One region of the Paraburkholderia sp. GAS42 genome, then DNA from elsewhere that is predicted to be linked to it. Evidence: predicted binding sites of a transcription regulator. Region 1 holds the regulator's gene; the other holds the start of a gene.

Evidence for each region. Region 1 encodes FNR, which switches genes on or off when oxygen is low (the NO sensors DNR and NnrR bind a similar motif). Its sites were predicted from a motif close to TTGATNNNNATCAA; they were not measured.
Region 2: the regulator FNR is predicted to act here: its motif matches at 1,824-1,837, upstream of P3T16_RS07605 (universal stress protein).

The regions. Positions count from the first base shown of each region.
Region 1 is NZ_JBNDML010000015.1:27,259-30,636, forward strand. Features, by position in the region: gene P3T16_RS21660 (universal stress protein) at 117-602, opposite strand; gene P3T16_RS21665 (hypothetical protein) at 908-1,189, shown strand; gene fnr (fumarate/nitrate reduction transcriptional regulator Fnr) at 1,203-1,991, shown strand; gene P3T16_RS21675 (zinc-dependent alcohol dehydrogenase family protein) at 2,083-3,069, opposite strand; gene P3T16_RS21680 (DUF1488 domain-containing protein) at 3,165-3,378, opposite strand, start outside.
Region 2 is NZ_JBNDML010000004.1:59,461-62,838, reverse strand. Features, by position in the region: gene P3T16_RS07620 (XRE family transcriptional regulator) at 1-139, opposite strand, end outside; gene P3T16_RS07615 (acyl-homoserine-lactone synthase) at 299-892, shown strand; gene P3T16_RS07610 (FadR/GntR family transcriptional regulator) at 976-1,665, opposite strand; gene P3T16_RS07605 (universal stress protein) at 1,968-2,453, shown strand; gene P3T16_RS07600 (helix-turn-helix domain-containing protein) at 2,552-3,313, shown strand.

The DNA of each region.
Region 1 (3,378 bases):
CGGACCGGCGGCCGGCCGCTTCGGGCGAGGCGACCGGTATCGGCGGAACGATGACGTTCAGCGTCGCTGGCGCCCCCCCCCGGCGGACGAAACTTGCCTGCCACGACCTGCGACCCTTACGGGGCCGCGCTCGCGCCGATCGGCGGCTCAGCCTCCGGGTCGAAGCGCACGAGCAGGACTGGCAGGCTCGTCAGCCGGACCAGCGATTCGGCGACGCTGCCCATCAGCATCCGCCGCCAGCCCCGGCGGCCGTGCGTGCCGATGACGACCAGTTCGGCCTCGCACTCGTCGGCCGTTCGCGAGAGCACGCTGGCGATGTCTTCGCCCCAGGCGTCGATCGCGCGGGCCACGCCCTGCACGTTGGCCTTTCGAAAGCATTCGTCTGCTTCGGCCAGCGCGGCGGTGGCCCGTTCGGACGCCTCGATGCTCGTGGGATCGTCGTCGAGGACCCCCTCCCCGACATCGACGAGTCGCGCCGCGTGTTCGACGACGCAAACGGCCGTTACCGTGGCATTCGTGACCTGCGCCAGCCTGATCGCTTCTTCGAGCGCAAGCCGCGCGCAGCCGCTGCCGTCGATCGCCGTGAAAATTCGCTTGTACATGACCGCCTCCGGGGCTTACGCCCGCTCATGTTGATGGCGCGACCGTCGCGGCCGCGTGCGAGGTTTCAGTGTGACCGCCAGTCACGGACGTAGACTTGACGCGGATCAAGCGTCGGGCGCTGTCCCGGCCGGGCGGGCAGATCCTGTACAGGCTACTCGCTGTTTCGCCTGGCACACCACGGGTAAAGCGGGCAAAATGAGGGGAGGTACAATCCGCGCCGCTCAGGCGAGGGCCTCAGACGAATTTCTCCCCTCTCCGCATTGACATCGCTCCACGTGGAAAGATCCCGGTCAGGCGAACCCGCATGGCAGTGCACAATAAGGCTCACAGCGCTCGCACGCAGCCGGAACGGCCGCGTATCGCCGCACTCGGGCAGCGACCCGGTGTGGTGGCTAGGGTTGTGTTCGTGCCGGGTGTCGCCGCCGCTGTCGGCACGCGTGCTGACCAACCATTCGGATGCGTCGTTTCGCGAAGCCTGCATGGCCGTCGCGCGCACTACTTCTTCGACAAGACCAGCGAATTCCAGTTGGCGCGAGACACGATTGAGAGAATCGCGCGCGAGCGTGTTGCTGGCGCCACTGAGTGAAGAGGAGCAGATCATGTCTGACGTTGCCGAATACCCTGTCGACGCGCCGCCTGCCCGCAACATCCCGGCGGTATCCCGCGCGCCCAACGCGGCAGGCGCCCACGCCGACGCGACACGTCCGGCGTCGCGCTGCTCCACCTGCGCGATGCGTTCTGTCTGCATGCCGCAGGGTCTCTCGCCGCTCGAATTGCTGCGGCTCGACGCGATCATCTGCTCGACACGCGTGGTGAAGCAGGGTGAAGCGCTCTACCGCACGGGCGATTCGTTCCAGAGCATCTATGCCGTGCGCGCGGGCTCGTTCAAGACGATCGTCATGCATCGCGATGGACGCGAGCAGGTCACCGGCTTCCATCTCGCGGGCGACGCGCTCGGACTCGACGGCGTCAGCACCGGCCACCACAGCTGCGATTCGATCGCGATCGAGGACAGCAATGTCTGCATCATTCCCTTCCACCTGCTCGAATCGCTTTGCCGGGAAGCCAAAGGCGTCCAGCAGCATGTGCACCGGATGATGAGCAGCGAGATCGTCCGGGAATCGGTGCTGATGATGCTGCTCGGCACGATGTCCGCCGAACAGCGCGTCGCCGCCTTCCTGCTGAACCTGTCCACCCGGCTGAAAGCACGCGGTTATTCGCCCGCCGAGTTCTATCTGCGCATGACGCGTGAGGAGATCGGCAGCTATCTCGGCATGAAGCTCGAAACCGTCAGCCGCATGTTCTCGAAGTTCCAGCGGGAAGGTCTGGTGGAGACACGTGGCAAGCAGATTCACATTCTCGATCTGGACGGACTGGCGCGGGTATGAAGTCGATCGGGGACCGGGCCGCCGGGCCGGTTCCCTCCGATGCCGGAACTCACAGCGAGGCGCTTTCAGCGCCGTGCTTCCTGATGCGACCTTAACGGACCGTCAACACCGCGGCGCCTGTCAGCCGTCCTTCGCGCAGGTCGGCAAGCGCCTGGTTGGCGTCACCGAGCGGATAGCGCGTCGTTTCGATCTCGAGACGCGTCTCGCCGGCGAGTCGCATGAAGGCGACGCCATCTTCGCGTGTCAGGTTGGCGACCGATACGACCCGCCGCTCGCCCCACAGAAACGCATACGGAAACGACGGGATGTCGCTCATGTGAATTCCGCCGCACACCACGATGCCGCCCTTCGCCACCGCCTTTAGCGCAAGCGGTACAAGCGCGCCGACCGGCGCGAACAGAAGCGCGGCGTCGAGCGGCTCGGGCGGCGTGTCGTCGCTAGTGCCGGCCCATGTTGCGCCATGGCTGAGCGCGAGTTGCTGTGCGGCCGTATCGCCTCGCCGCGTGAACGCATAGATTGTCCGCCCCTGGTGCCGCGCAACCTGCGCGACGATGTGGGCCGCCGCGCCGAATCCGTAGATGCCGATGCGCTGCGCGTCGCCGGCCATGCTCAAGGTTCGGTAGCCGATCAGGCCGGCGCATAGCAGCGGCGCGGCTTCCACGTCGGAATACTGAGGCGGCAGGTGAAAGCAGTAACGGCTATCGGCGACCGTACGCTCCGCGTAGCCGCCGTCGATCGTGTAACCGGTAAATCCCGGCTCATCGCACAGATTTTCGCGGTGAGCGAGGCAATAGCGGCAATGTCCGCAGGTTCGCCCGACCCACGGCACGCCCACACGGTCGCCGACGGCGAATCCCGTGACATCGGCGCCGGGCGCGGCGACTGTGCCGACGATCTCGTGCCCGGGAATGACAGGCCGCTTCGGATCGGTCAATTCCCGGTCGACGACATGCAGATCGGTCCTGCAAATCCCGCAAGCGCGAATGTCGATCAACAATTGTCCGGCGGCCGGTGCGGGATCCGGCACCTGCATGTCGCGTAGCAGACTCGAGCTGCCGTCGAACACCATCGCGCGCATCGCTTGCCTCCCAGATTGATCTCCAGTCGACGCCGGGAAGGCCGGGGCGAACCGGTTATCGCCGCGCCGATGACGACCGCTGCTTACGTGGCGCGTCACTCACAGAACCGGAAGTAGCCGCTACGTAACAGCACCGGCTTGCCATCGACTTCCTTCAACATCCGCTCGGCCGCGTGCTCGATGGCCGCCCGGTGCGCCTCGAACGCGGCGAGCAGGTCATCCTCGCGTAGCGACGCCGCGCCGAAATGATCTTCGAGTGCCTCGGCGGTGATCGCGCACTGGACACGCTTGCCGTTGACGACCGACGGA
Region 2 (3,378 bases), on a different contig from region 1:
AGAAGCGCCGCTGGCTCTCCTTCTTTTTTTTCCGGAACGCGATGATCAGCACGCGGTCCACGGACGAAGACGCCTCCGACGAACGGTCCGCGCTGGCCGCGCGATGAGCCGGTTGCCAATAATTTTCTAGTAGTTCCATGATGTTCGCCTGTTTGACTGGCTGCTGCCGGGATCGGTAAACCGATTCTCCACGGACTCCGGAACGGGGCACACCTATCCAGGTAGGTAGGTGGTATTTCGACCCGAAATGCATAAGTTTTCATGCGTATTGGCTAACCAACGCGTAATGGAGAACGACATGCAAGCAGCTATCCGGATTGGCCTGCGTCAAGAATTTGACAACGATCACATCAACGAGATGTACCGGCTGCGCGCCCGTGTGTTTCATGGGCGGCTTGGATGGGACATTCCGACGATCGCGGGGATGGAGATCGACGGCTATGACGCACTCGGCCCGCATTACATGCTGATACAGGACAAGGCGGGCGCCGTGCGCGGCTGCTGGCGCCTGATGACGACCGAAGGCCCGAACATGCTGAAGGACACGTTCCCGCAACTGCTGCATGGCGACGCAGCGCCGGTCGGGCGGCATATCTGGGAACTGAGCCGCTTTGTCGTCGAGACCGGCGGCGAAGAGCAAACGTTTGGCTTTGCCGATCTGACGATGCACGCGATCCACGAACTCGTGACATTCGCCGACCGGATGGGCATCACGCGCTACGTCACGGTGACGACGACGCCGATCGAGCGCCTGCTGCGCAAGACGGGCATCGAACTGCGACGGCTCGGGCCGCCGCTGCGGATCGGCGTGGAAAATGCGGTGGCGCTGGAGATCGCGGTCAGCCCGCAGACGCGGGCCGCGCTATTCGGGCCGATGGCTGCCGCAGCTTGATGCGTGCGGGTTGCGGCCCGGCGTACAGGCCGGGTTGCGGACGGTTGCGGACGGTTGCGGACGGGGCGGCGTTTATTCGCCGCTCACGACCCGAACATCCGGTTGAGTGCGTTTTCGAGGTGAGCGCGCATGGCCTGGCCAGCGGCGGCGGAGTCCTTGCTGCGGATCGCCTCCAGCACGGCAAGATGTTCGCGCTGCACGAGACGCTGCCGCTCCAGCGTTTTCACGAGCGACAGATTGCGGGACAGGTTCATGCTGAACACGATCTGCTCTTCGATGAACGACATCACGGTGATGAAAAACTGGTTCTTCGACGCCCGCGCGACTGCCAGATGGAATGCGAAGTCGTCTTTTGCGCCAATGCCCTGTGTTTCGATGATGCGTTCGAGTTCATCCCATGCATGCTGGATCGCCGCGACATCGTCGGCTTCGGCCTGCTGCGCGGCCAGCGCCGCAGCGCCCGCCTCCGTGACGATGCGAAATTCGTAGCAGCGACGGATGTCCGAGAGCGTTTCGAGCGGCGCGAAGCGGCGCACGTCCGGATCGGGCCGGCGCGCGACCGTGGTTCCCGAACCGTGCCGCGTGACAATGATGCCGTCGGCACGCAGACGCGCGAGCGCTTCCCGCACCGTCGGGCGCGATGTCTCGAAGCGCTCCGCCAGCGCGTGCTCGGTGGGCAACCGCTCGCCCTCCTTGTACTCGCCTTCCAGGATCTGGTTCAGGATGTCGCCGTAGATCTTTTCGGGCAACCCCGAGGATTTCCGCTCGTTCATCATCGATGCCGCAGCTTGTCTGAATAGAGCATGATTGTAAGGCAAACTTTGCGCCGTGCCCGCCTGATTCTGATAGACGGCAAGCCGTGTGGCGGCTGAAAGCCTCGCCCGGTATGGCTCCGCTGCTTCCTTGCGGTCAAGTACCCCGACCTTACGACTTGATTTACATCAAGGAAATGTCTGCGGTTTTAGGTGATCATTTAATCTCAGGCTTTAATCAAGTGCGCTCGTAGTGTTCTCGAAGTGCCCTTTCTCCCGGGTCGTTCCGCATCGTGCGTCGACCCCTCTGTTGCGGAGGTCTCATGTACTCACGTATCCTGGTTGCGGTCGACGGCAGCGAAACGTCGCGCCGTGCGTTCCACGCTGCGCTCGATCTCGCGAAGTCGAACGGTGCAGTCTTGCAGGCGTTCTACGCCGTCGAGAACTCGCCCATGTATTTCGACGCGCCCGGCTATGACCCGTCGATCCTGCGCAACAGTCTGATCGCACAGGGCAAGGAACTCGACGCGGAATTACTGCAGCTCATGCGTGACGCCGGCGTACAAGGCGCCGTCGCGACGGGCGAAGCCTCGTCGCTCGAGGATGTTTCCGTGCTGGTGCTCAAGGCCGCCGCCGCGTTCAACGCGGATCTGCTCGTGATGGGCACGCACGGCCGGCGCGGCTTTCAGCGGCTGATTCTCGGCAGCGTCGCGGAACGCTGCGTACGGCAGGCAAAGGTGCCTGTCTTGCTGGTGCCTTCCGCAGTCGGAGACGAGCAACCGTCGCCAGAAAAAGCCAGCGCCGCCTGACATTTTCAGACAAGACGCCCACGCGTCCTTTTGTCACTCAGGCCATGCAGAGGCCGGTGGGACAATCAGGACATCATCACTTTCCCGGCCTTCCGAACATGCTCACTCCCGTCGCGCTTTCCCAGTCTGCCGCGCATCGGTCCGCCCGCGCTGTCCCGTCCGTGCGCGCCGGGCGCGATGCGGCCCGCTGTTCGACGTGCTCGATGCGGCAGCTTTGCATGCCGCAAGGCCTGCGCGCCGAAGATCTGCCAAAGCTCGAGGCGCTCATTTGCAATGCACGCACGGTGCGACGTGGCGAAGCGCTCTATCGGACCGGCGACCCGTTCGATAACCTGTACGCCGTCCGGTCGGGCGCGCTGAAAACGGTGATGGCACACCGTCTCGGCCGCGAACAGGTAACCGGGCTGAAACTCGCAGGCGAGCCGCTTGGCCTCGACGGCATCAGCACCGACCACCACGCGTGCAGCGCGGTCGCGCTTGAGGACAGCTCGGTATGTATCGTCCCGTATCCGGCGCTCAAACGTCTGTGCCGCGAAATCGGTTCGATGCAGGACCGGCTGCACAAACTGATGGGCGATCAGATCGTGCGCGAGGCGAAGCAGATGATGGTGCTCGGCTCGCAGAGTGCCGACGAGCGCGTGGCCGCTTTCCTGGTGGATGTGTCCGAACGCAATGCGCAGCGTGGATATTCGTCAAACGAATTCAATCTGCGCATGACGCGTGAGGAAATGGGCAGCTATCTTGGCATCACGCTCGAAACGGTCAGCCGTACGCTGTCAAGATTTCAAAAGCGCGGCCTGATCGACACGCAGGGCAAATTCATCCGCATCGTCGATTTTGACGGGCTGCGTCAGCTCTAGTCAGCGCACGCGGCCGCCGCCTCGGTCGCTCCGGGCCGCGCGCAAGAGCGCGGCCGCAAAATGGC